4 regions of the Streptomyces sp. NPDC021224 genome follow, and region 4 is predicted to be linked to each of the others. Evidence: riboswitches for the same ligand, from Rfam matches in the RefSeq annotation. Region 4 holds a riboswitch; each other region holds the start of a gene.
What was found. Region 4 has a riboswitch for cyclic di-AMP ahead of ACH4PY_RS21715 (NlpC/P60 family protein). Riboswitches for the same ligand answer to the same signal wherever they lie in the genome.
Positions count from the first base shown of each region.

Region 1: linked by a shared signal. The riboswitch ahead of ACH4PY_RS08360 (transglycosylase family protein) and the one ahead of ACH4PY_RS21715 (NlpC/P60 family protein) in region 4 are both predicted to bind cyclic di-AMP.
Region 2: linked by a shared signal. The riboswitch ahead of ACH4PY_RS05395 (M23 family metallopeptidase) and the one ahead of ACH4PY_RS21715 (NlpC/P60 family protein) in region 4 are both predicted to bind cyclic di-AMP.
Region 3: linked by a shared signal. The riboswitch ahead of ACH4PY_RS13025 (peptidoglycan DD-metalloendopeptidase family protein) and the one ahead of ACH4PY_RS21715 (NlpC/P60 family protein) in region 4 are both predicted to bind cyclic di-AMP.

Region 1 is NZ_JBIRPW010000002.1:710,402-718,073, forward strand. Features, by position in the region: gene ACH4PY_RS08345 (nucleoside triphosphate pyrophosphohydrolase) at 1-479, shown strand, start outside; gene ACH4PY_RS08350 (cytochrome P450) at 582-1,859, shown strand; gene ACH4PY_RS08355 (transglycosylase family protein) at 1,996-3,063, shown strand; cyclic di-AMP (ydaO/yuaA leader) riboswitch at 3,475-3,603, shown strand; gene ACH4PY_RS08360 (transglycosylase family protein) at 3,609-4,316, shown strand; gene eno (phosphopyruvate hydratase) at 4,502-5,782, shown strand; gene ACH4PY_RS08370 (septum formation initiator family protein) at 5,935-6,459, shown strand; gene ACH4PY_RS08375 (DUF501 domain-containing protein) at 6,665-7,204, shown strand; gene ACH4PY_RS08380 (exopolyphosphatase) at 7,201-7,672, shown strand, end outside.
Region 2 is NZ_JBIRPW010000002.1:45,074-52,745, forward strand. Features, by position in the region: gene ACH4PY_RS05380 (hypothetical protein) at 38-2,545, opposite strand; gene ACH4PY_RS05385 (DUF4240 domain-containing protein) at 3,853-4,506, shown strand; gene ACH4PY_RS05390 (N-acetylmuramoyl-L-alanine amidase) at 4,567-5,220, opposite strand; cyclic di-AMP (ydaO/yuaA leader) riboswitch at 5,652-5,814, shown strand; gene ACH4PY_RS05395 (M23 family metallopeptidase) at 5,862-7,151, shown strand; gene ACH4PY_RS05400 (MBL fold metallo-hydrolase) at 7,556-7,672, opposite strand, start outside.
Region 3 is NZ_JBIRPW010000004.1:318,556-326,227, reverse strand. Features, by position in the region: gene ACH4PY_RS13050 (PLP-dependent aminotransferase family protein) at 1-1,226, shown strand, start outside; gene ACH4PY_RS13045 (hypothetical protein) at 1,422-3,017, opposite strand; gene ACH4PY_RS13040 (hypothetical protein) at 3,127-3,321, opposite strand; gene ACH4PY_RS13035 (uridine kinase) at 3,555-4,196, shown strand; gene ACH4PY_RS13030 (GNAT family N-acetyltransferase) at 4,259-5,275, shown strand; cyclic di-AMP (ydaO/yuaA leader) riboswitch at 5,659-5,851, shown strand; gene ACH4PY_RS13025 (peptidoglycan DD-metalloendopeptidase family protein) at 5,855-6,679, shown strand; gene ACH4PY_RS13020 (ATP-binding protein) at 6,755-7,672, opposite strand, start outside.
Region 4 is NZ_JBIRPW010000008.1:178,473-186,144, reverse strand. Features, by position in the region: gene ACH4PY_RS21745 (TetR/AcrR family transcriptional regulator) at 1-574, shown strand, start outside; gene ACH4PY_RS21740 (transglutaminase-like domain-containing protein) at 714-1,643, shown strand; gene ACH4PY_RS21735 (hypothetical protein) at 1,783-2,004, opposite strand; gene ACH4PY_RS21730 (hypothetical protein) at 2,108-2,602, shown strand; gene ACH4PY_RS21725 (hypothetical protein) at 2,697-3,281, shown strand; gene ACH4PY_RS21720 (NlpC/P60 family protein) at 3,345-4,454, opposite strand; gene ACH4PY_RS21715 (NlpC/P60 family protein) at 4,809-5,849, opposite strand; cyclic di-AMP (ydaO/yuaA leader) riboswitch at 5,856-6,014, opposite strand; gene ACH4PY_RS21710 (NlpC/P60 family protein) at 6,155-7,285, opposite strand; gene pcrA (DNA helicase PcrA) at 7,485-7,672, shown strand, end outside.

The DNA of each region.
Region 1 (7,672 bases), on a different contig from region 4:
AGGTGGTCTTCCACGCCGCCATCGCCGAGAGCGATCCGGACGAGCCGTTCGGCATCGACGACGTGGCGGCCGGGCTGGTCGACAAGCTGGTCCACCGCCACCCGCACATCTTCGGCGAGGAGGTCGCCGAGACGCCCGAGCAGGTGCAGGCCAACTGGGTACGGCTCAAGGGCGTCGAGAAGGCCCGCGAGTCGGTCACGGACGGGGTGCCGCTCGCCTCGCCGGCTCTGGCGCTGGCCGCCAAGCTCGCCGGGAGGGCGCGGCAGGCCGGGCTCCCGCTGCCCGTCACCCCGCCCGCCCCGCTCTACGACGACGAGAGCGCGCTCGGCGACCACCTGCTGGCCGAGGCGGCCGCCGCCCAGTCGTCCGGCATCGACCCCGAGGCGGCCCTGCGGCACGCGGCACGCCGCTACCGTACGGCGATACGCGCCGCCGAGTCGGAGGTGCGGGCCGGGCGGAACGGGCCCCGGGAGCCGTAGCCGCCGCGGCGGCGGGTACGCGCACGGCTGCCCCGTCCCGCAGGCGGGCGCACCCGCACAGGGGCGCATCCCGCACACGGGCGCGTCGCGTACGGTCGGGGGATGACCGACGGCGCCGCCATGCCCGAGCTCTTCACCTGGGAGTTCGCCACCGACCCCTACCCCGCCTACGCCTGGCTGCGCGAGCACGCGCCCGTCCACCGCACGACGCTGCCCAGCGGGGTCGAGGCCTGGCTCGTCACCCGCTACGCCGACGCGCGCGAGGCGCTGGCGGATCCACGCCTGAGCAAGAACCCGGTGCACCACGCGGAGTCGCCCGGCGCGCGCGGCAAGACCGGTATCCCGGGCGAGCGCAGCGCGGATCTGATGACGCATCTGCTGAACATCGACCCGCCCGACCACACCCGGCTGCGCCGCCTGGTCTCCAAGGCCTTCACCCCGCGCCGGGTGGCGGGCTTCGGGACGCGGGTGCAGCAGCTGACGGACCGTTTCGTGGACGGCTTCGCGGCACGCGGGGAGGCGGACCTGATCCACGAATTCGCCTTCCCGCTCCCTATCTACGCCATCTGCGACCTGCTGGGTGTCCCCGCCGAGGACCAGGACGACTTCCGGGACTGGGCCGGGATGATGATCCGGCACGGCGGCGGTCCGCGCGGCGGTGTGGCGCGCTCGGTCAAGCGGATGCGCGCGTATCTGACGGAGCTGATCCACCGCAAGCGCGCCGAACTGGCGGCGGGCGCCGCGGGCGGCCCGCCCGACGACCTGATCGCCGGTCTGATCCGGGCCTCCGACCACGGCGAGCACCTGACGGAGAACGAGGCCGCGGCCATGTGCTTCGTGCTGCTCTTCGCGGGATTCGAGACCACCGTCAACCTCATCGGCAACGGCACCTACGCGCTGCTGCGCAACCCCGGGCAGCGCGCGGTCCTCCAGCAGGCCCTCGCGTCGGGCGACCACGGCCTGCTGGACACCGGGATCGAGGAACTCCTTCGCTACGACGGCCCCGTGGAGCTGGCGACCTGGCGCTACGCCACCCGGCCGGTCGAGATCGGCGGCGTGGCCGTGGCCCAGGGCGACCCGGTCCTGGTCGTGCTCGCGGCCGCCGACCGCGACCCCGAGCGCTTCACCGACCCCGACCGCCTCGACCTCGCCCGGCGGGACAACCCGCACCTCGGGTACGGCCACGGCATCCACTACTGCCTCGGCGCGCCGCTCGCCCGGCTGGAGGCCAGAACGGCGCTCGCGACCCTGCTGACCCGGCTGCCGGACCTGCGGCTCGCCGCCGATCCCGGCGATCTGCGGTGGCGCGGCGGCCTGATCATGCGTGGCCTGCGCACCTTGCCGGTGGCCTTCACCCCCGAGGCGCCGCAGCAGAACTGACGCGTCGTCAACCTCGTGACCGCGACGTGACGACCGCTACATCGACTTGTGATCCGTTGGCCAACCCCGCTACGTTCTGCGGTCAACGCGAGGCGTGCGAAGGCTGCGCGCGACGGCACCGATGAAAGGCGACCGTATGCTCTCCGCCAACGGCAGGCACCGACGCCCCCGCCAGGCCCCCGCGGCCGTGGTGACTGTGGCGGCGACCGGTGCGGGACTCGCACTGCCCCTGCTGGTCGCGGGTGCCGGGGCCGCGCAGGCCGCGGACGGCGGCACGTGGGACAAGGTCGCGATATGCGAGAGCGGCGGCCAGTGGGACGCCACCTCGGACAACGGCGTCTTCGGCGGCCTCTCGCTCACCGAGGACACATGGGTCCGCTACGGCGGCCTGCTCTACGCCCCGCGCCCCGACCTCGCCTCCCGCGCCCACCAGATCAAGGTGGCCGAGAAGGTCCTGGACGCCCTCGGCCCCGACGCCTTCCCCGGTTGCGAGCTGGGCACGGGCCTGCTCGACGACCCCGCCGGCGACGACAGCGGCAACGGCGGCGGTAACGGGAACGGCGACGGCTCCACCGCCACCCCCGCGCCCACCACGACCGCCGACCCGACCGCCCCCACGGCCCCCGCCGACCCCGGCACCCCGGCGGCGACGCCCACGACGCCCGCCGCACCCACGACGCCCGGCACCCCCGCGACCGGCACCGGCACGGGCACCCCCGCGCCCCCGGCCACGGCGAGCCCCACCCCGACCGACCCGAGCGCCCCTGCGGTCACCCCCACCGCCCCGGCCACCGACCCCTCCGCCCCGGCGACGTCCGCCACCCCCGCCGACCCCGGCACGCCCACGGCGGGCTCCGGCCGCCACGCGCGCCCGTACAGCCCCACCGACGAGGAGCTGGCCGCGGCCGACCGGGCGAGCCGTACCCGTACGACCGCCGTCGTTCCGGGCGCCACGGACGGGGACACCGGCGCGGGCACCGCGGACGACGGCCAGGCCAACGACCAGGGCAACGGCGGCAATTCGGACACTACTTCACATAAGGCGACGGACGTCTACAAGATCGGCGCCGGTGACTCGCTCTCCGGGATCGCGGCCGCGCACGACGTCCCCGGTGGCTGGCAGCACCTCTACGACGTCAACCGCCAGGCGATCGGCGACGATCCAAACCTCATCAAACCCGGACAGACCATCGATCTCGGGTGAGGTGTACGGCCGTCCGGAGTGAAATCCCCTGTCGTACATGCCTGGTGACAAAAAGGACGTAGGGGATTTCCGTTCCATGGGGTGATGTGACAAGCCTCTCCTCGAACCTGTGACCGCCTCCTTGACTCCCGCCCCGTCGCGGCCCGTCCGACCTGCGGATTCGTCCAGCGGCCGACATCGTGGCCGCAGTTGGCGTCCGAAACGCGAGTGTTTGTTCAATCCGGTCCGGTGTGCTTAACGTCTAAGCGCTCGCCACAGCGGGCCCCGCCGGAGCGGAACGCCGAGTCCTGCCGCCGCGCCCGACGGGAGCAACCGACGCGAAAGCGCCGCAGGCAGGAGCGGGGGACCCACGGTCTTTCCGCCGGACCCAGGCAACGGACGGCATCGTGCCGCGCAGCCCGCTGCGCCGTCGCGACGAAGCCGCCGCCGCCCCCACGGGTCCGGCTCGGGGTGAAGCAGGGCATCCGCCTACGCGGTGCCGGCCGGGCAACTCACGTCCGAACCCGACAGCTGACCTCGCAGGCGTCGGTGAGGGACATACACACATGGGTAAGCACCGTCGTGCCTCGAAGATGGTCCGATTCGCCACTTTCGCCGGTGTTGCCGGCGTCGCCGTCGCCGCGCCGCTGATCGGCGCCACCTCCTCCTCGGCCGCCTCCGTGGCCACCTGGGACGCCGTCGCGCAGTGCGAGTCCGGCGGCGACTGGCACATCAACACCGGCAACGGCTACTACGGCGGCCTGCAGTTCTCGCAGTCCAGCTGGGAGGCGGCGGGCGGCCTGCAGTACGCGCAGCGCGCCGACCTCGCCACCAAGGACCAGCAGATCGCGGTCGCCGAGAAGCTCCTCGCCCTCCAGGGCCCCGGCGCCTGGGCGTGCGCCTCGGCCGGCGGCCTGACCGCGGGCGGCCCGGCCCCCGACATCAACCCCGGCGGCTCGTCCTCGTCGTCCTCCTCGTCGAGCAGCTCCAGCAGCTCCACGGCGGCGAAGACCACGACGAAGACCACCACCAAGACCACCGCCGCCAAGAGCACCCCGGCCAAGAAGGCCGCGAAGCCCGCGAAGCACACCGCCACCGACTGGCAGCGGCACGGCGCCAAGGGCTCGTACACCGTCGTCTCCGGCGACACGCTGTCCGAGATCGCCGCGAGCCACCACGTCAAGGGCGGCTGGCACAACCTCTTCCAGCTCAACAAGGACGTCGTCAAGGACGCCGACCTGATCTACCCGGGCCAGCACCTGCGCCTCGGCTGATCCGGGACGGGGGGCGAGCAGCCCCCGCACGCCCTCACCGGCCGGCCGGACGCGCGGCGCGCCTCGCGGCGCCCGCGCGCCCGGCCGGTTTTCCGTCTCAGGGGCCGGGCCGAGGACCGGCCCGGGGACGCGAGCCGGTTAGGCTCGTCCCGGAAAAACGAGAAGACATCTCAGAAGGAGACAACGTGCCGTCCATCGACGTCGTCGTAGCCCGGGAAATCCTCGACTCGCGAGGCAACCCCACCGTCGAGGTCGAGGTCGGCCTCGACGACGGCAGCACCGGCCGGGCCGCAGTGCCGTCCGGCGCCTCCACCGGCGCCTTCGAGGCCCTCGAACTCCGCGACGGCGACAAGAACCGCTACCAGGGCAAGGGCGTCGAGAAGGCCGTCCTCGCCGTGATCGAGCAGATCGGCCCGGAGCTCGTCGGCTACGACGCCACCGAGCAGCGGCTGATCGACCAGGCGATGTTCGACCTGGACGCCACCCCCGACAAGTCCTCGCTCGGCGCCAACGCCATCCTCGGCGTGTCGCTGGCCGTGGCGCACGCCGCCTCCGAGGCCTCGGACCTGCCGCTCTTCCGCTACCTGGGCGGCCCGAACGCGCACGTCCTGCCCGTCCCGATGATGAACATCCTCAACGGCGGCTCGCACGCGGACTCCAACGTCGACATCCAGGAGTTCATGATCGCGCCGATCGGCGCGGAGTCCTTCTCCGAGGCGCTGCGCTGGGGCGCCGAGGTCTACCACACCCTCAAGGGCGTGCTCAAGACGCGCGGCCTGTCCACGGGCCTGGGCGACGAGGGTGGTTTCGCGCCGAATCTCGGCTCCAACCGCGAGGCGCTCGACCTGATCATCGAGGCGATCAAGCAGGCCGGCTACACCCCCGGCCAGGACATCGCGCTCGCGCTGGACGTCGCCGCGTCCGAGTTCTACAAGGACGGCTCCTACGCCTTCGAGGGCAAGTCGCGCTCGGCGGCCGAGATGACCGACTACTACGCCGAGCTGGTCGACGCCTACCCGCTGGTCTCCATCGAGGACCCGCTGTTCGAGGACGACTGGGACGGCTGGAAGACCATCACCGACAAGCTCGGCGCCAAGGTGCAGCTGGTGGGCGACGACCTGTTCGTCACCAACCCGGAGCGCCTGCAGAAGGGCATCGACAACGGCACCGCCAACGCGCTGCTGGTGAAGGTCAACCAGATCGGCTCGCTCACCGAGACGATGGACGCCGTCGAGCTGGCCCAGCGCAGCGGCTACAAGTGCATGATGTCGCACCGTTCCGGCGAGACCGAGGACGTCACCATCGCCGACCTGGCCGTCGCCACCAACTGCGGCCAGATCAAGACCGGCGCCCCGGCCCGCTCCGAGCGCGTCGCCAAGTACAACCAGCTGCTGCGTATCGAGGAGATCCTCGACGACGCCGCGGTCTACGCCGGTCGCAGCGCCTTCCCGCGCTTCAAGGGCTGAACCGCACCGCACGCGCCGCGTCCCCGTCCGGTGCCCTTCCACCGGCGGGGACGTACACGCGTACGGGCGACGGGACAGTATGTTCCTCCCAGGGGCGATAACGTCCCGTGCGAGGGACGCGAGTCCGAGGGACGTACGAGGGGAGCGACGGCGTGGCTCCGGATCGGTTCTCCACCGCTGCCCGGCTCAAGGCCATCGGGCAGGAGGCGCACGCGCGGGTCTACCGCGCCGCGGCGGCCCGCAGACCCGGCCGGCGCAACCGGCTGACCGGGCGCGCCGCGCTGCTCGCGCTCGTGCTGTGTGCCCTGGTGATCGCCCTCGCCTACCCGACGCGGCAGTACATCGCGCAGCGCTCCGACATCGCCGACCAGCGCCGCGAGGCGCAGCAGGCGAAGAAGAAGGTCGAGCAGCTGCGCGAGGAGAAGGCCCGCTGGCAGGACCCGGAGTACGTGCGCACCCAGGCCCGCAGGCAGCTGCACTACGTGATGCCCGGCGAGGACGGCTACTCGGTCGCCGCCCCCACCGCCTCCGCCGGTTCGGCGGGCGGGCACAACCGCGCCGCGGGCACCCCCGGTGACGCGGGCGGGCAGGCGGCGGCAGCGGCCCACCGGCCCTGGTACGCGAACCTCTGGGACGGCGTGGACCACGCCGACGCCGCGGCGCAGCCCGGACGCTGAGGCCTGCCCGGGGGCTGCCGGGCCCGCCTCCCGCGGGGCGCGCCCTGCCGCCCCGTGGCGCGCACGTGGCCGCGCCGGTCCCGGTCGCCCCGCAGCCGGGCTCCGCGGCCCCACGGCACGGCTCGCACGGCTCGCACGGCCCGCACGGCACGGCACGGCTCGCACGGCCCCACGGCCCTCACGGCCCCGAAACGAGAAACGGCACATGAACGACTCACAGCACCCTCCCGCCACCCCCGCGGACGCCGACGCCGTCCGGGCGCAGCTCGGCCGCCCGCCGCGCGGCCTGCGCGCGGTCGCGCACCGCTGCCCGTGCGGCAACCCCGACGTGGTCGAGACCCAGCCGCGGCTGGAGGACGGCACGCCCTTCCCGACGCTGTACTACCTGACCTGCCCGCGGGCCGCGTCGGCGATCGGCACGCTGGAGGCGGACGGCGTGATGAAGACCATGACCGCGCGGCTGGCCGAGGACCCGGAGCTGGCCGCCGCCTACCGTGCCGCGCACGAGGACTACCTCGCCCGCCGCGACGCGATCGAGGTGCTGGAGGGCTTCCCGAGCGCGGGCGGCATGCCGGACCGCGTGAAGTGCCTGCACGTGCTCGTGGGCCACTCGCTGGCCGCCGGACCGGGCGTCAACCCGCTCGGCGACGAGGCGCTCGCGATGCTGCCCGAGTGGTGGGCCAAGGGCCCGTGCGTCCCGCTCCCCGAGGAAGACCGCGACGACCGGCAGGAGACGTCCTCATGACCGCCCCCACGACGACCCGGGTCGCCGCCGTCGACTGCGGCACCAACTCGATCCGGCTGCTGGTCGGGGACGTCGACCCGGCCACCGGGACGCTGCACGACCTGGACCGGCGGATGCGCATCGTCCGCCTCGGCCAGGGCGTCGACCGCACCGGGCGGCTCGCGCCCGAGGCGCTGGAGCGCACCTTCGCGGCCTGCCGGGAGTACGCCGGTGTGATCCGCGAGCACGGTGTGCCCCCCGAGCGGATCCGCTTCGTGGCCACCTCCGCCTCGCGCGACGCGGAGAACCGCGACGACTTCGTGCGCGGTGTGCGCGAGCTGCTCGGCGTCGATCCCGAGGTCGTGACGGGCGATCAGGAGGCGGCGCTGTCCTTCACCGGCGCCACCGCGGAACTGACCGGCGGGCACGGGATGCTGACGCCCTACCTGGTGGTGGACATCGGCGGCGGATCGACCGAATTCGTGCTCG
Region 2 (7,672 bases), on a different contig from region 4:
GCACGCGGGGGCGCCCGTCACGTACCGGGCGCGGCCCTCAGTGCTTGTCGGCCGGCACGAGGATGCACAGCAGCGAGCACGCGACCGCCGACGACGGGTCGGTGGTCGTGTAGGGCGTGCCGTGCGGCGAGTTGGCGGGGACGAAGCTCGCCCACGCCGTGTTCTTGACCGGCAGGGCGAGCAGGAAGGAGTCGCAGTAGATCTGCTTGCTGTCGCCCGCGGCGAGCGTGAAGCTGCCCGCTGCCTGCGAACACTGCGGCGTCGTGGGGTCGTTGACGCTCACGTCGGAGGCCGCGACGGGCCCGGCGTTGCTGACGGTGATGCGCCAGTGCGCGGTGCCGAGCAGCTGGAGCAGCCCGACGGGGCTGGACTTGACCCATGGGCCGGGTCCGCCCGGCTTGCAGTCGTGCGACGAGACCGAGCCGCAGATCTCCTTGACGACGGTGACGTGCGGCCGGCACGCCGCCCCCGGCATGACCGGCACGGTCACGGTGTTGGAGGTCAACGCCCCGCTCGCGTCCGTACCGCCCGCCGTGTCCTGGACCTGCGCGGTGGCGCAGTCCGTCCCGACGACCGTCCGGAGGCAGATCTGCGGAGCGTCGCCCTGGAAGGCGACGGTGAGCGACGGGTGCGCGCCGCCCGCGAAGTCGCTCGTGTCGGTGAGGCTGAACTGCACGGTGACGGTGAGGGTGGGGTGTTGGGCGGCGGAGATCCCGGAGAGGTCGATCGTGCCGTCGGCGCCCAGCGCGGGTGTGGCGACGACGGTGCCGTCCGGGTCGGTCACGGCGACCGTGGTGGCCGCCGGGTCGGTGTGGGCGAGGTCGAGCCCGGTCAGCCGAGCCCGCGTGTACGCGGCGGTGTGGCTCGAACCGTCGCAGTAGAAGTCGGCGGGGGTGAGGGTCACGGACGCGCCCGTGTGCAGGCACGGCGAGCCCGCGGTGGCCGGGTCCATCGAGAAGAGGATGCCCGCGTCGCCGAGCCCGTACAGGCAGCGGGTGGTGGCGTCGTAGGCGTAGCCGTAGTCGCGGGTGACGCCGCCGTTGACGGCCGGGTGGCCGGCCGCGGCCGGGAATCCGGCGCAGGGCGCGGCGTGTGTCCAGCTGTAGCAGGTGGTGTTGCCGGGGAGCGGGCCGCCCCACTCGGCGAAGTAACTGCGGGTTTCGGTGCCCGTGTTGACGACCTCCGGGCTGAAGACCAGCACGCCCGGGGACAGTTGCCCGAGCCCGGTCGCGGGCGCGGCGAGCGCGCCCCCGTCGAGCGTGAAGCAGCCGGTCGCCGGTGCGCTGCCCGATGTCACGGCGGAGCACACGCCGTTGGGCGCGCCCGCGGTGTCGTAGGAGACGAAGGCGTTGTAGGTGTACGCGTTCGGGTCGGCCGTCACCGGGTGCGGTGTGGTCCAGCCCGCGCACACCGCGCCGGTCGCCGGGTCGTAACAGCCCAGCGAGGTGGGCGTGCCGCCGTTCTGCGGCGAGGAGGAGGCGTAGACCCGCCCGCCGGCGACGGTCATGCCGCCCTGGTAGAGGGAGTACGTGGCCCCGGGCGCGTTGTGGTTGGGCGGCACGATCGCGGCGAAGGGCTGCCCGGTGCACGGGCTCTGCGAGGCCATGTCGAGGCACAGCACCTCGCCCGTGCTGGACACCCCGTACGCCTTGCCGTCGCCGGGTGTGACGAGTCCGGCCAGCCCGTTGGCGGCGCTGGGCGAGCCGGTGGACGACTCCAGCGCGACGTAACCACAGTTGGCGCGGGCGCCGAGGTCCAGACAGCCCGCGCCGACCGAGTGCGCCGCGACCGCCGGGTAGTAGACGACTCCCGGGCGGTGCGGGTCCTGGACGTACTGCGGGGTGAGGGTGGTGAAGACGTCGCCGGTGCCGCCGCTGCCGAGCGGGCCCGCCGTGGTGTTGAGCGGGCGCGGCCAGGGCCCGCCCGCGCAGGGCTGGCCGGAGGAAAGGTCGTTGCAGACCACCAGCGGGTTGGCGGGGCCGGTGTGGTGGTAGATGTTCCAGGCCTCGACGTCGCCGGAGGGCGCGCGGTAGAGGATCGGCGTGAAGCCGTCACCGCCGGTGGCGCGGGCTGCCGCCTGCACGGGTGGCAGCAGGTCGCCGCTCACGGCGGTGCCGCCGCCGGTGTCCGCGGGGCTGGTGCCGCGCACCGCGGTGGTCGCGGCGCCCTGGTCGGTGCCGGTGAAGGTGCTGCCGTCGGTGGACCAGCCGGAGGCCCAGCCGGGCGGGACGTGCAGCGAGCCGGGCACATACGTCTGGCCCGCGCTGATCGGGTCGGTGATGGTGGCGGGCGTCCCGGGGGTGGGGGTGCCCTTGTAGGTGACGGTCCAGTCGAGCGTGTCGCCGTGCGCGGCCGGGATGCGGCCGGGGCTGGTGGCGTTCTGCACGGTCTTGACCAGCGGGCCGTCGGGCGGTGGCGGGGTGCCTCCGCCGCCTCCGCCCCCGTGGGCCGTGGCCGGTGCGGTGGAGCCGGCCGCCGCCGCGAGCAGCGCCGCCGAAAGGGCGACTCCTGCGCGAGCGGCGAACCGGCGGGATCTGCGGCTCACCGTCTGCGCCGGAGGCGCAGAAAAGGAACGTAAAAGCCGGAGCATCGATGTCCCCATTTCATCTCGGTGCGCGCGGGCGCCCTCGCCGGCCCGCGCGCGAACACGGTAGAGCAGGGGAAGGTGCGCAGGTCACCCGAACGAGGGAAAGAAGAGGGAGCTTGAAAGCAATTCGCCGGTTGCTTTCGGAAACGGATGACGGAAGGTGTCCGCGGTGATGATTTCCGACCGCGGATGAATGAGTACGCGGAAAAGGAGCGGGGCGCACGCCGAGCGCGAAATCCCGCCCTTATGCGCTTCGTTTGTATGTTTGGCCGCGAGCCTTTACGGTGCGGGGTACACGGTGGTGGAGTGTCGGCTTCGAGCCGGGCACCCACCGGTCGCCGACGCCGGAACGGACGGTCGGCGGGGCGTTCGGCCCGGTCAGGACCGCAGGTCCGGTGGCCGGCCGGAAATCACGGCGCGAAGGGGCGCGGGCGGTCGGACCGGCGGGAACCGCGGGCTCCGGCGCACGGTCGCAGCGGCCGGAGCGTACCGCCGAACGGTGGATCGTGTTCCGCCAGTCGGGTGAATCGGGCGGAGCGGCGTGGGCGCTGGGGCTGGTGGGGCATCACCGTTGTGAGTAAGGCGGGTGACCTGCCACTTCAGCGCGGGGCACCTGCCGTAGCGGGAGGTGAGCCATGATCACGAATGGCTTGTGGCGAACGGTGCAGCGGGCCATCGAGGCCCCTGAGTTGACGGTCCGGTTGATCGCCATCCTGGTCACCATGGGCACGTGCGCCGCCGTTTTCGCCTGGCTCTGGAGAGCCTGACCCCTCCGTCCCGCCCCCGGTCCGTACCGGCGGCCCCACCGCCGCCGACCCGGGCGCGACCCGTCCGTCCACACCCTGTGGACGACGGTCCGCCCGTACGGTCCCGGGCTGCGGGACGCAGGGCTCGGGCCCCCAGGCCGGGCGCTGCCGGAGTGGCACCACGGGCTCCCGGCGAGGCCGGGCGCGGCGCACCGGACACGGCGCGGTGCGGCGCGACGGAGATGGCGCGGCGCACCGGACACGGTGCGTGCGGCGCAGCCGGTACGGCCTCGCCCGGGGTGCCGGACGCGGTGTGGCGCGTGTGGCGAGGGTCACCGGACACGGCGTCCGGCAGGCCCTCGTCCCGCCCCGGCCGGGTGCGGGAGAGCCCGCGGCCGCCCCGGATCCGGAACCACCCGCGGCCCGCGCGTCACAGCCGCCCGCCCAGCGTGCGACGTCAACTTCCGTCCCTGACAAGCGAATTGGAGTCGTCAGAAGCCCCTGGCATAGTCAACCTCCATGAACAGCGACTCCTTCTGGGCCCTCCTGGAGGACTCCCGGCAGCACGGGAGGGGCAGCGACAAACGCGACGCCTGTCTGCGCGACGGCCTCGCGCGGCGCACCGGCGACGAGATCGTGGCCTTCCAGGCCTGGCTCGACGAACTGACCGACCTGGCCCGCACCTGGGACCTGTGGGCCGCCGCCGACCGGATCTTCGGCGGCTGGTGTTCCGACGACACCTTCCGCTCCTTCCAGCACTGGATGATGGGCCTCGGCCGCGCCGTCTTCGAGGCCGCGGCGAACGACCCGGACGTGCTGGCCTACGCCCCCGAGGTGCTGCGGCTGTCCGCCTGCCCGCGCGCGTCCTGGCCCGCCGCCGACCGCCCCGTGTGGCCCGCCCTGGACACGGTCGGCTTCGCCGCGTACGAGCTGGCCACCGGCCCCTCCGAGGACTTCGGCGACGCCTTTTACGCCGCCGTCCGCGGCGCCCGCCGCTCCTGGCCCGCCCCGGGCGGCGGGCGGAGGGCCGGCGCCCCGCCCGTACCGGTGGACGGCTCCGACCCGGCCGGGCGCCGCTGGTCCGCCCTTGACGAGGAGGAGGCGGCCCGGCGGCTGCCGCGGCTGAGCGTCCTGTTCCCCCTCGACCTGCCCCTCGACGCCCCCGGCCCGTGACGACTGTGACCCGGGCCGGTCCGGGAGGGCGGGGCCCCGCGGCGCCCGCGACCGTCCGGCTCAGACGCCGTTGACGAGCCGGATGTAGCGCACCCAGTCCCAGTTGGGGCCCGGGTCGGTGTGGTCGGTGCCGGGCACCTGGACGTGGCCGATGATGTGGTCGCGGTCCTTGGGTATGCCGTACTTGTCGCAGATCGCCGCCGTCAGCGCCGCCGAGGAGTGGTACATCGCGGTGGTGAAGTACGACGGCTGGTCGACCCAGCCCTCGTGCTCGATGCCGATGCTGCGGGTGTTGTAGTCCCAGTTCCCGGCGTGCCAGGCGATGTCGTGCTCGCGGACGCACTGGTCGATCGCCCCGTCGGCGGACCGGACGACGTAGTGGGCGGTGGCCGCGTGCGCCGGGTCCTGGAAGAGCGTGATCGTGTCGGCGAAGGTCTCCTGCGTGACGTGGATGACCACCATCTGGATCGGGTAGCTGGTGGGCCGGTTGGACGCCGTGTAGTTGGCGGTGCTGGCCGGCGCCCAGGTGGCTGACGGGTAGTCGACGGCGGCTGCGGCGGCGCGGGCGGCGCGGTTCGCGGCGGGTGTGGCGGCCGGGGCGGAGGCGGCCGGCCAGAGGTCGGCGGCCAGGCCCGCGGTGGCGGCGGCGCCGAGTCCGAGTCCGCCGCGCAGCAGTGAACGGCGGCTGGGCTCGCCGGGGTTGGGGCGATGCATCGAGGGCTCCCTGAGGCGTCATGGTATGGACGAGTGCATGACAAAGACATGGGGCCCGCCCATCGTGCGGCTCACGCCCCTGACATGCCAAGGGATTCGCGAAATGGCACAGGTCCAGACCACTGGCGTACCTGTGCCGCGCCCGCCGTGCCCGCCCCGCGTGCGCCCGTACCTGCTGCGGCGCGCCCTCCGAGCGCTGCCGCACGGGTCATCGAACCCTCACTGCGCGTGATCACGCCTCCCCCTCCCGGTAACAACTGGCGAACACTCACATCACTGCCCGGCCACGCCGCGTGTCCGCTTCCTCCCCTCTCCGTATACCCTGCCCGATTGCTTCCCACCCCCAACTCTTCGGTTCGGCTTGGAAAACCCGTCCGGCTCTATTAACGTTCGATAACGCAGCGCGGTCGTCACTGCCGCCGACAGGCGGCACCGTGCGCTTGCCGAATCCCGTCCGCGGGAACCGGGGACCCGCCCTTCCGTCACCACGGAAGGGGTCCAATGGGGTGAATCGGGGGGCCGTCAGGCCGTCCGTAGGAGACCTTCCTGCTCCGAACCCGTCAGCTAACCCGGTAGGCGAGAAGGAAGGAAAGGAGTGCGCCCCCGTGGCGTCCAACCAGCCTGCCTACGCTCCGACTCCGGTGGCAGAACCGACCGGACAGTGGCACTTCGGAGAGCCCGGCGAGCGCTTCTCGCCCGACGGCCCCGGTGCTTTCCCCGGCGTCCCCGTCACTCCCGTCACCCCCGAAGTCCCCTCCTACCAGGGCTTCCCCGGCTCCGCCGAACCGCTCCCGGCAGCCGTCGCAGTCCCCGCCCCCGAGGCCCCCGCGCCGGCCGGCTCCCCCCGGCCCGACGCCGACGGCCTCCCGGGCGACGGTCTCCCGGGTGACGGCCCGCGCAGCCAGCCGCGCCTGCCCCGGCAGCGCAGCGGGCTCCCGGGGCTGGGCGGCGGCCTGGGTGCCGGTCTGAGCGGCGCGGCGAGCGTCGGTTCCGCCGTGCTCGGCATGGCGGCGATGGCCGCGGTCGGCGCGGGCGGCGTCGCCGCCGCAGCCGAGCCCCCCGCCGCCGCCGCGCCGATAGCGGCTCCGGACCTGCCCGCCGTGCCCGCGGCTCCCGCCGCCCCGGCCGCGGTTCCCGCCCCCGCCCCCGCCCCCGCCGTGCCGCTGCCGGACGTGGCGGTCGGCACCCCGTCGTACGACCCCGCCGCCGTCACCCGGGCGGCGACCGCGGCCCCCGCCGCCCCGCGCACCGCCGAGGCCGAGGACGCCCCGTGCGCCGAGCCCGCCGCGGAGGCCGCCGACCCCGGCGAGGCGCTGTGCAGCCGCATCATCGCCCAGGTCACCCAGCAGCGCGCGGACGCCGAGCGCCGCGCCCGCGAGGCCGTGGAGCGGGTCGCCGCGGAGCAGGCGGCCAAGGAGGCCGCGGCCCGCAAGGTGCGCGAGCAGGCCGCCGCGGCGAAGGCCGAGGCAGAGGCGAAGGCCAAGGCCGCCGCCGAGGCCGCCGCGCAGGCGGAGGCGGAGCGGCTGGCGAAGCTCGCCGCCTCCTACGTCAAGCCGGTTGCCTCGTACACGCTCACCAACGCCTTCGGCGAGTCGAGCAACATGTGGGCCACGCACACCGGCCAGGACTTCGCCGCCCCCACCGGCACCCCGGTGCACGCCGTCCACACCGGCACGGTCACCTCGGCCGGCTGGGCGGGCTCGTACGGCTACCGGGTCGTGCTGCGGCTCGACGACGGCACCGAGCTCTGGTACTGCCACCTGTCGACGATGGTCGCCACCGGCGGCCGCGTCACCACGGGCGACACCATCGGCCGGGTCGGCGCGACCGGCAATGTGCCGGGCCCGCATCTGCACCTCGAAGTACGCCCCGGCGGCGGTGCACCGGTCGACCCGGTGCCGTGGCTGCACGGCCATGACGTCGCCGTCTGAAATCCGGCGCGAAACACCACGCCGAAACGCACGCACGTACGGATATCCGCGCATAAACTAGGCGCACGGGCATAGGCTCGGAGGTATCGGAGGGCGGGCACCCGTCCTGCCCCCGACACCACCGGCGGCGTCCGGCGCGCATGACGCGGAAGCACCACGCGGAAGCACTACGCTGAGACGGACCGCGCAAGCGGATCGCGGAAGCAGGCGCGGAAGCGGCCGCGGACGCACGACGGAAACACCGCAGGAGTACGGTCACGGCACGGGCTCGGCGCCCGCTCCCGGCCCCCAGGAGCCGCCGCGGCCCCGGCGTTCACCCCCCCCGACGCCGGGGCCGTCGGCATCTCCAGCCCACGGCCCGGCATCGTCCCCGCGGCCGCTGCTCCGGCCCGCCGCCCGTACGGTCAGCTGCCCGCGCCGCCGCCCGCCGCCGCCCCGCCGTCCGCGGCGGCCCGCTCCCGTCCGCCGCTGCCGTCCTCCGCCTCTGCCTCTGCCTCTGCCTCTGCGGTCCCGGTCGCGGT
Region 3 (7,672 bases), on a different contig from region 4:
GCGGCGCCGGCAGCTGGACCGCGATCCCCGACGGGCACGTGCTCCCCACCCGCGGCCTCGAACCCCTCCCGCCGGACGCCGCCGGCTCCGTCATCGACCTCGGCTGCGCCGCCCTGCCCGCGCCCGAGCCGTGGCTCACCCAGGCCATGGAGGGCGCCCTCGCCGAGCTGCCCGCCTACGCCGCCACCCACGGCGACTTCCCGGCCGGGCTGCCCGTGCTGCGCGAGGCCATCGCCGACCGCTACACCGCACGCGGGGTGCCGACCATGCCCGAGCAGATCATGGTCACCACCGGGGCGATGGGCGCGATCGGCGCCACCGCCCGCCGCGTCGCCGGGCACGGCGAGCGCGTCGCCGTCGAGTCGCCCAGCTACGCCAACGTCCTGGAGCTCTTCCGCGAGACCGGCGCCCGACTGGTCCCCGTCGCTCTGCGCGAGGGCCTCGGTGGCTGGGACATGGGCGCGTGGCGCCGCGTCCTGCGGGACGCCGCCCCGCGCATGGCGTACGTCATGCCCGACTACCACAACCCCACCGGCACGCTCGTCGGCGACGACGAGCGGCGCGAACTGGTCGAGGCCGCCCGCGCCGCCGGGACGGTCGTCGTCGCCGACGAGACCATGGCCGAACTCACGCTCGACGGGGACGAGCCCGGTGTGCGCCCGATGGCCGCCTTCGACCGCGGCGGCACCGTCATGACCGTCGGCTCCGCCAGCAAGGCGGTGTGGGCGGGCCTGCGCATCGGCTGGGTCCGCTCCACGCCCGACGTCGTCCGGCAGCTGGTGTCCGCGCGCGCCTACCTCGACCTCGGCTCGCCGGTCGTCGACCAGCTCGCCGTCGCCTGGCTGCTGCGCGGCGGGGGTTGGGACCAGGCCCTCGCCACGCGGCGGCTGCGCGCCCGCGAATGCCGCGACGACCTCGCGGCGGCGCTGCGCGAGCACACGCCGGACTGGGACTTCACGCTGCCGCGCGGCGGGATGACGATGTGGGTGCGTACGGGTGACGTGTCCGGGTCGCGGGTCGCCGTGGCCGGTGAGCGCCTCGGGGTCCGCGTGCCGTCGGGGCCGCGCTTCGGGGTGGACGGCGCGTTCGAGTCCTACGTCCGCATCCCCTTCACGGTGAGCGGCCCCACCGCGCAGGAGGCTGCCGCGAGGCTCGCCGCCGCGGCCACGGTGGTCCGCTCGGGGGGCGCGCCGGACGCGGACCCTACGGGGTTGTTCGTGGCTTGAGCGATCCGCTGCGCGGGGCGGTGAGCGTTATAGGTGCCCCCCAGCCCCCGCCGGGGCGCGGGTAGTCACCGGCCGAAAGGGGCAGTTGCTGTCGTTTCCGGACCACCGGCCGTGGAGGGCTGAGCGCGCGGTTCTCCCCCAGGCTCCGCGGGGGAGGTGCCCCCACGCGCCCCTGGCGGCTCGCGCCCCGCGCGGTCAGGTCAGGTCCGCGACCGTGCGGATGACGTCCTTGCGGAGGGACGGGGCCGCGGGTTCCGGGGCGGGCTCCGGGTCGGGGGCGGGGGCGGACGCGCCCGGGAGGAGGGCGAGGACGGCCTCGCGGTGAGCGGCGCAGCTCTCCACGTCGTACGGGTCGGGTGCGGCCGGCACCTGGAGGCGGAGGACGGGCCCGGTCCCGAGCCGGGCGTACCCCCGTCCGGGCGGGACGTCCGCGGCGGGCGTGCTGTCCGGTGCGGCCCCGAGCACCGCCTCGACGTGCTCGGGGGCGAGCCGCCCGAGCACGACCCGGGCGCGGGTGTGGGCGACGACGACGGGCGCGAGCCCCTCCGTCGCGTCGAGCTGGTCGGCGACGGCGACCGCGACGTTGGCGGCGCGTCCGTGCCGCAGCGGAACGTCTAGCAGCAGCTGCGGGTCGGGGCGGCCCTCGGCTAGGGCGAGTTGGGTGAGCGCGGTGGGCCGGTCGACGAGGATCCACAGCGGGCGGCGCGCGTCCTCCTCGACCGGGCGGCCCTCCTGCCGGGCGCGGTTGACGGCGACGAGCCGCCGCTCCGTCTCGTGCGCGGCCCATTCGAGCGTGGCGGCGGCGCCGAGCACGCAGTCCTCGACGGCGAGGACGCCGGGCCGCCCGGTGAGGAACGCGTACTCACCGGTGCCGCTGCCGTCCACGACGACGACGTCGCCGCCCGCGAGGGCCTGGAGGGCGACGCAGCGCAGCAGGCCGGTGGTGCCGGTGCCGGGCTGGCCGAGGGCGAGCAGGTGCGGTTCGGTGGAGCGGGCGCCGGTGCGCCACAGGACCGGGGGCGCGTCGCGCGGCTCGGGGACGCCGTCGCCGGTGACCGGGAGCGTGCGGGCGACGGCGTCCGGGTCGGTGAAGCCGAGCACCGTCTCGCCGGGGGCGGTGACGAAGCGCTGGACCGCGATGTCGGTGGCCAGCGGTGGCAGCGCGGTGAGGACGAGGCGGTTGTCCTCCTCGTTCCAGTCGAAGCGGTACTCGCGGCCCCGCCCGGCCTTGGCGTGCAGCAGCTGCTCGACGCGGGCCCTGGCGTCGGCCTCGCCGTCGGTGAAGTAGGCGGGGTAGCGCAGTTCGAGCCGGACGAGCCGGCCGTCCTCGAAGGTGTAGGAGCCGAAGGCCTTCTCCCAGCCGCCGTCGTACGTGTAGAGAGGCGCGGGGTCGGCGGGGTCGGACAGGTACGGCACCAGGGCGTCGTACAGCGCGCGCAGCCGGGCGGTCTCGGCCTCGCCGGGGCCCGCGGGGGTGCGGGCGGCGCGGTCGCGGCCCATCCAGGCGGCGGAGGCGAGGACGGCGGCGAGGGCGAGCAGCGGCCCGTACGGCATCATCACCAGGACCACGACCCCGGCGGCGGCGAGCAGCAGCGCGGGCCCGCGGCGGTCCTTGGGGGTGCGGCCCCACCAGCCGCCGGCCCAGGCCGCCTGGCGGCGCATGCCGCGGCCGATGGTGATGACCGGGTGCAGGACGTCCGAGGCGCCGTCGGCGGCGGTACGCGCCAGGTCGCGGCCGCGGGCGAGCGCGGGACGGCTGGTCAGGATGCTGGGCAGGGGGCGCCTGGACACGGCTTGCTCCATGGGTGGCGGGGATGTGCTGGGGTGCGGCGGGGGAGGGGACCGCGAGCGACCCGGGAGCGGCGCGCTCCCGGGTCCTGGATGACGTGTGCCGTCGGCCCTAGATCTTGATCCCGCCCAGCAGGCTGGCCAGGCTCGCGCCACCCGCCGTGATGCTCGGGGCGATGGCGGTGCTCGCGAGGTAGAAGCCGAAGAGGGCGCTGACGATGCCGTGGGACATCTTCAGACCGTCCTTGCGGAAGAACAGGAAGACGATGATGCCGAGCAGGACGACACCGGACATGGACAGGATCATGGGCTTTCTCCTGGGTGATGGGGACGGTCACCATGAGTGCCTCCAGGGTCACAAAAAGTCAGGAATCGCGCGCGGCGGCACATGGGTGATTTATAGAGAATTTCGCCCATCGGAGTGGGCCGGTGCCCCGGGATCACGCGGGTGGCGCCGGTGCGGGTGCGCGGGCGTCCCGCCCGATCGGGTGACCCGGGCCCGCCCGCCCGCGCCGCGGCCCGCTCCGGCAGGATGAGCCCGTGCAGTTCACGCCGATCAGCCGGGCCCGGCTCGCCGAGGCCCTCGCCGGGAAGATCGCCGGGCAGGACCCGCCCGAGGGACCGTGGTGGCGGGTCGCCGTGGACGGGGCGCCCGCCGCCCGCCCCGCGGACCTCGCCGACGACCTGGCCGCCGCGCTCCCGCCGCTCGGCCACCCGGTGCTGCGGGTGCGCGCGGCGGACTTCTGGCGGCCCGCGTCGCTGCGGCTGGAGTACGGGCACGAGGACGTCGACGCGTACTACCAGCTGTGGCTGGACACCGGTGCGCTGCGCCGCGAGGTCCTCGACCCGCTCGGCCCCGACGGCAGCGGGCGCGCCCTGCCGTCGCTGCGCGACCCGGGCACCGACCGCGCCACCCGCGCGGACTACGTCGAGCTGCCGCCCGGCGGCGTCCTGGTCCTGGACGGGGCGCTGCTGCTGGGCCAGGGCCTGCCGCTGGATCTGACGGTGCACCTGCGGCTGTCGCCCGCCGCGCTCGCCCGCCGTACGCAGGAGGAGGAGCGCTGGACGCTGCCGGCCTTCGCGCGCTACGCCGACGAGGTGCTGCCGGAGGAGACCGCCGACGTCACCGTCCGCGCGGACGACCCGCGGCACCCCGCGTGGACGGGCGGGCAGCCCGGGTGAGCGTCGTGACCAGGCTGCGCCTTGCCCTCGAAGGCCGCGCCCCGCTAGCGTCCTCGACCACCATGACTGTCGCCACCGCGCCGCTGACTCCCGAGCACATACCCCTGGCCGTCCAGCGCTACGACCGCTGGTTCGCCCGCGCGCGGCGCCCGCCCTCGCAGCGGTCCTGGCTCGCCGACGGGCCGGTGCGCGGCGAGGACCTGGTGGGCCCGCTGCACGCGGTGCCCGGCCTGGAGGCCTGCCGCGCGCTCGACGGTGACGGCAACATGATCGGCTACCTCGCCGCCCAGCCCGTCACGCTCGCCCCCGACGACCCCGCGGGCCTGCGCACCCACCCGCGCTCCGCGCTCGTCCCGTACGGCGGCCACGCGCTGCCCGGCGGGCGGGAGACCGAGGTGCTGCGCTCGCTCTACGCCCGGATCGCCGAGCGGCTGGTCGCCGACCGGCGGCTGGTGCACTACGTGCAGGTGCCCGCGGGCGAGGTGGCCACCGCGCCCTGGGCGGATCTGGGCTTCGGCCGCGAGCTGGTGCACGGGCTGATGGCGGTCAAGGCGCGCGGCCGGCAGCCGCGCGGGGTCGAGGGCCTGGCCATCCGGCGCGCCGGGCCCGGCGACCTGCCGCAGATAGGGCGGATGGCCGCCGAGTCGTCGCGGCGGCAGCGCGGCACCGCGGTCTTCCAGCCGCAGCCCGAGGCGGCGCTCGCCGCGCTCCGGCTGCGCTACACCGACGCGCTCGCCGACCCCCGGTGCGGTGCCTGGATCGCCTCCCGCCGCGGTGAGGAGATCGCCATGGTCGTGGTCGTCCCGGCCGTCGCCGACCCGGTGATACCGGAGTCGTGCGTGGAACTGGCCGAGGCGTACGTGGAACCGGCCGCGCGCGGCGAGGGCATCAGCCGGGTGCTGCTGGCCACCGCGCTGGCCTGGGCGTACGACAACGGGCACCGCTACATGTCGGCCCGCTGGCACTCCTCCTCGCCGCTGGCGGCGGGCCACTGGCCCGGGGTCGGCTTCCGGCCGGTCGGCTACCGGCTCAGCCGCACTCTCGACGCGCGGATCGGCGGGGCACCGGGGACGTTCTGACCGGGGCATTGCCAACAAGTCGCCCAGAAGTGAAATAGGCCTGCATATCGGACATTTCACGGTGATGCGGGTCACCTCGGGCGAACTGTGTGTCCGGTGTCACCCGCCGAACACGGTACCCGCCCCGGTCGCGCACCCGCTGTTCGCGCCGGGGGCCGAATGTCGCGGCGGGTGCTGCGCCGGTCGGCGGACGGTCACCGTCACGGGTACGCAGCGGATCGCGCGGGTGGCGCCCTGTGACCGCCGGTAAGGGCGGAATGGGGCGGCATGCCGGGTTTGCTTGCCCGCCGCTCGCGGGGTCGTCTAGCTTCGCCGTTACCGCGGGCCGGACGTCCGCGACAGCCGCCGGGCGGAACGCCGAATCCTGCCGCCGCCCGGGCGCAGCACCATCCGAGCTGCAAAGGGCAGGAGCGGGGGACCCAAGGTAAGCCGCCGTCCGGGACGACTCCCGGCCGGCTCGGGGTGAAGCCGTGCCGCCGTACCGCCGCGCACCTGACCGGAGCGCGCACCACGGCCGCGGCCGGGCATCTCCAGCCCGAACCCGACAGCTCACCTCGCAGGCGTAGGAGAGGAATCCCCATGCCCGCACAGGGTCAGCACCGCAAGCCCCGCTCGCTCAGCCGCCTCACCCGCGTCTGCGTCGTCGCCGGCACGGGCGCCGCCGCCGTGGCGATCCCGCTCGTCGGCGTCGCCCAGTCCGCGTCCGCCGCCGAGCCCGCCAAGGCCCCGGCCGCGGCGAGCGCCAAGGCGCAGGACTACACCGTGGTCCGCGGCGACACGCTCGCCAAGATCGCCACCACGCACCACGTCAAGGGCGGCTGGAAGGCGCTCTACGACGCCAACAAGAAGGTCATCGGCGCCAACCCGGGCATCATCCACCCCGGCCAGCACCTCACGCTGAACACCGCCCCGGCCGCCGCACCGGCCGCCAAGGCCCCGGTGAAGAAGGCCGCCCCGGCGAAGAAGGCCGCCCCGGCGGCCGCCGTGAAGGCCGACACCGGCTGGACCAAGCCGGTCGGCGACGCCGCCATCGGCACCGGCTACAAGACCGGCGGCAGCATGTGGTCCTCCGGCCACCACACCGGCGTCGACTTCCTGGTCTGGAGCGGCACCCCGGTCCACTCCGTGGCCGCCGGCACCGTCGTCCACGCCGGCGCGGACGGCGCCTACGGCAACGACGTGATCATCAAGCACGCCGACGGCAAGTACACCCTGTACGGCCACCTGACGCGCCCGGTGGTCTCGGTCGGCCAGACCGTCACCGAGGGCCAGGAGATCGGCATCTCCGGCGCCACCGGCAACGTCACCGGCCCGCACCTGCACTTCGAGGTGCGCACCACGCCGGACTACGGCTCCGACATCGACCCGGTCGCCTACCTGGCGTCGCACGGCGTCACCGTCTGACCGCCGCCCCGGCGGTACGGCCCCCAGGGTGCCCGTCCGGTCCTCGCGACCGGGCGGGCACCCGCCGTTGCGTTGCTAGCCGAACAGCCCGGCCAGCTCGCCCCGGGAGGCCACCCCGAGCTTCGGGTACGCCTTGTACAGGTGGTAGCCGACGGTCCGCGGGCTCAGGAACAGCCGGGCCGCGATGTCCTTGTTCGACAGGCCCTCCGCCGCCAGCCGGACGATCTGCGACTCCTGCGGTGTGAGCCCCGCCTCCGCGTCCACCGGCGCCGTCTCCCGGCCCGCCTCGGGCAGCGTCCCGCCCGCCGCGCCCAGCTCACCGCGTGCCCGCTCCGCCCACGGGGCCGCGCCGAGCCGCTCGAAGACGTCCAGCGCGGTGCGCAGCCTGACCCGGGCCTCGTTCTTGCGGCGCGCCCGGCGCAGCCACTCCCCGTACAGCAGGCTCGTGCGGGCCGACTCCATCGCGCGCCGGTGCGGGTCGTGCGTGTCGAGCGCGGCGAGGTAGTACGCCTCCGCGTCCGCCTCCGGCGCGCGCAGCGCACGGCAGCGCGCCACCAGGGCCGCCGCCCAGCCCTGCCCGGAGCGCGCCGCCCACGCCTCGAAGCGGGCGAAGGACGCGTCCGCGCGCTCCGGCACCCCGAGCCGCACCGCCGCCTCCACCAGGTCCGGGATGCTGCGGGTGGCCGATATGTGGTGCCGCACCGACTCCTCGCCGAGCAGCGACAGCCGCTCCAGCGCCGCCTGCGCGCGGCCGAGCCCCAGCTCCAGCAGGCCCTGCGACCAGTACGCCCACGGGGCGCCGGGCGGCATCGCGGTGCCCGAGCCGCCCGCGAGCGCCGCGTCCACCCTTCGGCGGCACTCCTCCTGGTCGCCGCGCACCGCGGCGACGTACGCGAGCGCGCTGCTGAGCTGGCTCACCCACTGCCGCTGGCCGGTGTCCGCCGCGATCCGCAGCGCCTCGCGGGCGGTCGCCGCCGCGTCCTCGAAGCGCGC
Region 4 (7,672 bases):
CCGGCTGTTCTGGGAACGCGGCTACGAGGCCACCTCCATCGGCGACCTGACGGAGGCCATGGGCATCCGGCCGGGCAGCCTCTACGCCGCCTTCGGCGACAAGAAGTCGCTCTTCCACGAGGTCGTCCGGGTGTACGGGGACACCCCCACCGGCGCCTTCCTCGGCCGCGCCCTCGCCGAGGAGCCCACGGCCCGCGACGCCGTCGCCCGTATGCTGCGCGAGGCCGCGGCCAACTACGCCTGCACGAGCCACCCCGCGGGCTGCCTGACGATCAGCGCCGCCACCAACGTCAGCCCGCAGGACGCCGAGGTGCAGACCTTCCTGTGCGGGCTGCGCACCGCCAACATCGACGCCTTCGAGGCCCGGCTGCGTACCGCCGAGCAGGCCGGTGAGCTGCCCGCGGGGACCGACGCCCGGTCGCTCGCCGCCTACTTCGCCGCCGTCCTCCAGGGCATGTCGCAGCGCGCCCGGGACGGCGCCACCGCGCAGGAGCTGGCCGCGACCGCCGAACTGGCCCTCGCCGCCTGGCCGGAGGCCGCCGCGGGGAAGGCGGGTGCGGCGGGCGGGAGTTGAGACCGCGGTCGCGGAATCAATGTCCTGGACATCTCCCGGCGAAATTTGGCACGGTGGGCGCGGTCGGCCGCGTTCCGAGCGCGTCGGTGGGGCTGCCGCACCCTTGCGTCATTCCCTTGCGCCGTTCGGAGGCCCCACCGTGCCCGCTCCCCGTCTCACCCCCGAGGCTGCCGCGTACTACGCCGCACAGAGCCCGACGTCCGACCCCGGCGCGTACGCCGGACTCCTCGCGGACCTGCCGCGCGACCCCGGCGGCCTCGCCCGGGTCGTACGGGGGCTGATGATCCACCGGGTCGAGGGCGGCCAGTGGGACATCCCGATCGCCGACGACCGGATGCGCGACGACGCCGAGACGCGCTACATCGACGACATCCTCGGGCTCGTCGCCGCCCGTGACCCCGGGCCGCTCACCGCCCGCCGCGCGTGGTCGGACCGCTTCGTCGGCATCTGCCGGGACTTCACGCTGCTGCACGTCGCCCTGCTGCGCCACTTCGGCATACCGGCGCGGCTGCGCTCCGGCTTCGCCACGTACTTCTCCGACAAGGGCTTCCACTGGGACCACGTCGCCACCGAGTACTGGGACGCCGAACGCGGCTGGCTGCTCGCCGACGCGCAGATCGCCGACCCCGAGCACTACGCGTACGGCTTCGACCCGATCGACGTCCCGCGCGACCGGTTCATCGTCGCGGGCCAGGCCTGGCAGGCGATCCGCGCGGGCGACGCCGACCCGATGCGCTTCGGCCTCGACCTGGAGGACACCCCGTTGCTCGGCGAGCGCTTCGTCGCGGGCAACATCCGCTACGACCTCTCGGCGCTCAACAAGGTCGAGACGCTGCTGTGGGACGTCTGGGGCGCGGGCTCGGAGTCCAGCACCGACGTCGGTGCGGACGGCGGGCTGTCGGACGAGCTGTACGCGCTCTACGACCACGCCGCCGCCGTGACGGCCGGCCCCGACCCGGACTTCGCGGCCGTCCGCGCCCTCTTCGTCACGGAGGACCGCCTCCGTACCCCGCGGACCGTGCGCTCCCTCGCCCCGCTGCGCGGACCCGCCACGGTCACCCTGCGCTGAAGGCCGGCGGATTTCGCCGCAGCGTCCCCTTCTCTGCTCAGACCGGTGGTCGCGGTGCTCGCCGCGGCGGAGACCGCCTCGCAGCGGGCCGCGCAGAGCGGCAAGCGGGTCGAGGTCACAAACCGCAGACCCTCAACGGCTACGCGTACGGCGCGGACAACCCCGTCACCTTCGCCGACCCCACCGGCGACGGCCTGGCCTGCGGCTTCGGCGACGAGCCGGCCTGCCCGCACACCCCCAGCAAGGGCAAGGGCGACGGCGGCGACCACCGCACCCAGAAGGAGAAGGAGCAGGACGCCCGGCACCACTCGGGCGCGAGCCACACCGCCACCTCCGCCTCGTACCACACCAAGAGCGGCAACAGCGGCGGCAACTCCGTCGACAGCAAGACGCAGGACTGGCTGAGCAAGGACCTCGGGTACACCGGCGGCGGCAACCTGGACGACAAGACGTTCAGGAACTGGATGGACACCGCGGGCGGCAAGTACTCGGCGCAGATCCAGCAGTTCGGCAAGTGCCTGGACGGCGGCAGCTCGGCGGCGCAGTGCAAGGACGCCGTCAAGATGCCGCACAAGAACGACGTCGCGGACAAGCTCAACTCGGCGGCCAACGTGGCCATCGCGGGAGCCGCCGCGGGGCTGCTCTTCTGCTCGGTCGTCGGCCCCGAGGGCGGCGCGGTGTGCGGTGGGGCGGCCATCGCCGTCTACACCGGGATCCAGATCGTGGCCAACGGCTACCAGGCGTACTACAACTGCCGCAACGGGTTCGGCACCGCGTGCGTGAAGTCCTCCGTGCAGGCGCTGCTCATCTTCACCGGCATCGGATTCGCCCCCGAACTGGCGGCGTCACCCGTCGGGAAGGTGGCGAACAAGATGGGGACCTCGGTCGCCGGCGGCATCGTCAAGGGGGTCGGCGGTGTCGCGAAGGGATTCAAGAGACTCGGTGGTCTCTTCGGATGAGCAGGACAATGACACCGACGACAACGGAGAAGACCGAGCAGACCGAGAAGACCGAGCAGACCGGGCACGGGACGAGAACGGAGGAGGGGGACCGATGACGGTTTCCGCTGCGGAACGCCCGCAAAGGCAACCGGGCTTCCTGGTGCCGCTGGTGGCGCACACCCGGTGGATCACCGCCGGGTGCGTGGCCGGCACCGCGGCGGGCCTCGCCGTGGCACTGCCGGTCGGCAGCCGCGACCAGGACTGGGACGCCTTCAACCTGACGGGGCAACTCGTCGTGCTGGGGCTCTACCTGGTGATCATGCCGTTCGCGCAGTTCCGCGCGGGGGCGCGGCGCCGCACGGCCGAGGGCTACGCGGCGGCCGTCCCCGCCGAAGGGCTGCCGGACGGGCGGCAGGACCGGGGAGGGCGTGACGCCGTCCGGCGGCGGCTCGCCCTGGACGCCGTGGCGGTGGGCCTGGGCAGCGCGCTGTTCGCGCTGTTCGGCGTCTGGCGGCTGCACGTGCCGTTCCTGGTACTGCTGCTGCCGCTGCTCTTCGCGGTGTTCGCGGTGCAGACCCGCGCCGCCCGGGGATGGGAGCGCGAGCACGGCGTCGTCCTGTGGCGGCCGGCGCTCGGCCGGGCAAGATCCCGCGGAACGGCCGCGGGGCTGTACGTGACACCCGTGGACACGCCCTAGCACGCGGACCCCTGCCGGCCCGGTCGCGACGCGACCGGGCCGGCAGTCCCGTGTCCCGCCGTGTCAGCTCGGCCGCACCGCGCCCGCGAAGGGCATCTCGCTGATCGGCGCTATCCGCACCGTCGAACCGGGATGCGGGGCGTGGATCATCCGGCCGCCGCCGATGTAGATCCCGACATGGCTCACACCCGAGTAGAAGAAGACCAGGTCGCCGGGCTGGAGCTGGTCGCGGGAGATCCGCTGCCCCGCGTTGATCTGGGTGTAGGTGGTGCGCGGCAGGGACACGCCCGCCGCCTTGTACGCCGCCTGCGTCAGGCCCGAGCAGTCGTACGCGCGCGGGCCCGTGGCGCCCCACACGTACGGCAGGCCGAGCGCGCGGTACGCGAACGCCACGGCCCGGGCGGCGCGCGCCGAGGGCGCCGCGACGGAGGGGAGCGGCGCGGTGGCGGCGCCGTGCGGGCCGGGGGAGGCGGGGGCGGCCTGCGCCGGGGGGTCCTCGTCCGCCGCGAGGGCCGCGCGCTGGGCGGCGGTCAACCGGTCGAGCAGCGCTTGTGCGGCGGCGAGCTTGCCGGTGACGGTGCGGCGGTGCGCGGCGACGGCGGCCTGCGCGCCGCGCAGCGCGGCGAGCTTGTCGGCGGCCTGCGCGCGGGTGCCGGCGATGTCGCGCTGCTGGGCGGCGAGCTGCCGCAGCGTCACGGACTGCCGGGTGCCGGCCTGGGCGAGGAAGGCGGCGCGTTCCAGGTAGCTGCCGGGCGTGGAGCTGAGCGCGAGCTGCAGCAGCGGGTCGAGGCCGCCGGTGCGGTACTGGGCGGCGGCGAGGCTGCCGAGCGCGTCCCGGGTGGTGTTCAGCGCCGCGGTCTTGCGGGCCAGCTCGTCCTGGAGGGCGGTGACCTGGGTGTCCGCCCGGTCGGCCTGCTCCTTGGCGCCGTCGTACTCCTGCGTGGCCTGCTCCGCCTGCTGATAGAGCGTCGCGACCTGGGCGCGCACCTGGTCGGGGGTGAGCGTGGGCTCGGCGTGGGCGGTCTCGCCGAGCAGGGACACGGAGGCGGCCGAGGCGAGGGCCAGGGTGACGCCGACCCGCTTGGTGGTCGCGGCGGGGCCGCCGGCTAAAGGGGGGCGTTTGCGGTGCGCGGCGGGGCCGGTGGGACTGCCGGCGGGACTGTGTGAGGCCATCGCGGCCGTCACTCCTTCCAGGGAACGGCCCGGCGGCGCCTGCACGGGGGAGCAGGACGCCGCCGGGCCTTCGGCGGGGGTGGCCGATGCCGTCCACGAGCCGGGACGGCAGTGGGGTGTCGGCCACCTGAGGAGCGACGCTAGACCCGCCGGGGGCGGAAAAGGGGCGCGCTGACCGGGACTGACCTCATCCGGTCGGCTCTGCCCGCTTCCGACCGCTGTTCGACGGGTGACCCGCCCGCATATGCCCGCAGCCTGACCGGATCCCCCGGAACCGGTTCCGTACGACCGACGTACGGTACGGGGCAGGGGGCGCGGTCAGGCTGCGGAGGCGGGCGGCGCGGTGCCGGGGGGTCAGGCGACCCGGCGCGCGGTCGAGAAGGGCATCCAGCTCATCGGGGCGACCTCGACGACCGCGCCGGTGTGCGGGGCGTGCACGATCTGGCCGTTGCCGAGGTAGATGCCGACATGCGAGTTGCCGGAGTAGAAGAAGACCAGGTCGCCCGGCTGGAGGTCGGCCTTGGAGACGGGCACCCCGTAGTGGATCTGGTCCTGCGTGGTGCGCCCGATCGTCACGCCCGCCGCGCGGAAGGCGGCCTGGGTGAGCCCGGAGCAGTCGTACGAGCCGGGGCCGGTCGCGCCGCGCACGTACGGCTTGCCGCGCTGCGCGAGCGCGAACTGGATGGCGGCGGCGGCCCGGCCGCTCGCGGGGCCGGAGTAGGTGTAGTCCGTCTTGGACGACGAGCCCTTGTGGATGTTGGCGACCTGGGTGCGCTGCTGGGCGGTGAGGCTGTTGAGCAGCTTCTGCGCCGCGGCGAGCTTGTCCTCCATGGTCTTCTTCTGCGTCGCGAGCTGCTGCTGCGCGGTGGTGAGCTGCGCGAGGCTCGCGGTGGCCTGCGACCGCTGGATGGAGGCCTGCTCCTGCTGCGTCCGGAAGTTCTTCAGCGCCGCGGTCTGGCTCGCCGACAGCTGGCTGAGCGTGTGCGACTGGTCCAGGAAGCCCGCCGGGTCGCTGGACAGGAGCAGCTGGACGGTCGGGTCGATGCCGCCGTCGCGGTACTGCGCGCTCGCGAACTGGCCCAGCAGCCGCCGGGTGGCGTTCATCTGCTCGGTCTTCTCGGCGACCTCGGCCAGTAGCGTGTTGGTCTTGGTGCGCTGCGCCTTGGTGTTCTCCACCGCCTGGTTGTAGGCCTCCGTCGCCACCTCGGCCTGCTCGTTGAGGGTGTCGATCTGCTTCTTGACCTCGGCGATCGACGGCTTCGGCTTGGCGGGCGCGGCGCTGGCGCTCTCGCTGAGCAGGGTGACCGAGGCAAGGGCCGCGGCGGTGACCCCGACCGCCGCGCGGGGGGCGGTGAGGGCCAGCAGGCTCTGACGCGGCTTGCGGTGCGACGCCACGAAGGCGACTCCTTCCGTGAACCGCCGACCGGGTTAGCTGACGGGTTCGGGCCGGGAAGGCTGGCCCTACGGTGCGGTGCCGTGCGGCACCGTGTCCGATTCACCCCAAGTGTGCTTGGTGGGTCCCCGGTTCCGGCCTGGGGCCGGATTGAGCGGAGGCGATGCGCTGCCGGTGCCGTCACCGGCGGAGAACGCATCACCTAGCGGGTTACGGTAGTCAAACTCCCCCGAGTCTGGGAAGTTTGGATCGGAACGTGACCGAAATCGCTTTGTGATCTTACGGTTGGTGACCGCTCGCTCCCGTGTCAGTAGGGGCGGACCACCCCGTAGATGGGCATTTCGGTGATCGGCGCGATTTTCACGACCGTGCCCGTGTGCGGCGCGTGGATCATGTTGCCGCCGCCGATGTAGATGCCGACGTGGCTGTGGTCGCTGTAGAAGAAGACCAGGTCGCCGGGCTCCATGTCGGACTGCGACACCCGGGTGCCGACGGTGACCTGCTCACCGGTGGTGCGCGGCAGCGTCACCCCCGCCGCCTTGTACGCCGCCTGCGTCAGGCCCGAGCAGTCCCACGAACTGGGCCCGGTCGCGCCCCACACGTACGGCTCGCCGATCTGGTCGCGCGCGAAGGCGATGGCCTTGTCGGCGATCGAGGAGTTCGCGGCGGAGGACGTGGTGGTCGTGGAACCGGCCTGCTGGGCCTGCTTGGCCGCGGCCGCCTTCTTCGCCTCCTCCGCCTTCGCGATGGCGGCGGCCTTCTTCGCGGCCTCCTCCGCCTGCTTCTTCTCCAGTTCCGCCAGCCGCGCCTTCTCCTGCGCGGTCAGGCTGTTGAGGAGCTTCTGCGCCGCGCCCAGCTTCTTCGCCACGTCCGCCTTGGCGGCCTTGAGCTGCGCCTGCTTCGCGGTGAGCGTCTGGAGCGCCTGCGCGGCCTGGATGCGCTTCTGTGTCGCGTCGGCCTGCTGCACCCGGAAGTTCTCGACGGCGGCCTTCTGCCGCTTGCCGAACAGGTCGGTCAGATGCCGCTGGTCGAGCAGATCCTGCGGGCTGGCCGCCAGCAGGTAGGTGGCGGTCGAGTCGTCGCCGCCGCTGCGGTACTGGGCGGAGGCGTAGATGCCCAGCTGGCGGCGGGACTCGTTCAGCGTCTGCGTCTTCTGGGCGGCCTGCGCCAGCAGCGTGTTGACCTTCGTGTTCTGCTGGCTGGTGGCTTCCTTGATGCCGTTGTAGCTCTCGGTGGCCACCTCCGCGTCGTGCTGGAGGGTGTCCACCTTCGCCTTGACCTCGGCGATCGACGGCTGCGGGGAAGGAGCCCCGGGAGCGGCGGCCGCCGCCTCCGCGAAGATGGTCATGGTGGCCAGCGCGGCGGTCGTCAGCCCCACGGCCGTGCGCGGCCCCGGGGTGCTGAGTATCGCGGTGCGGGACTTGCGGTGTGTCGCCATGCCCGACGGACTCCTTTCGGACGCTGCCTGGTGCGGCACCGTAACCAAGTGGCGCAGCCAGGGGAAGGCCGGTGTCCGGTTGGCCCCGATACCTTTTCGTAATCAATTCCGATTCTCACGGTGTGTGATTCGCGAGCTACGGGGAAAGGGGGCCGAACCGGACCGCGCTGTCGCTGCCACCGCCTAGACTCGGGAGGCGATGAGCAGCCTCTTTGACGACGACTTCCTCGCCGGCCTCCAGTCCGGTCTGCACGTGGCCCCCGAGCCCGCCGACCCGGACGCCCCGCCGCCCCCGGAGGACCACGAGTTCGGCGGCGGCGCCCCGGGCGGTGAGCGCGACGCGTACTACCGCAACGGCGCCCCGCGCCCCGCGACCGATCCCGCGCA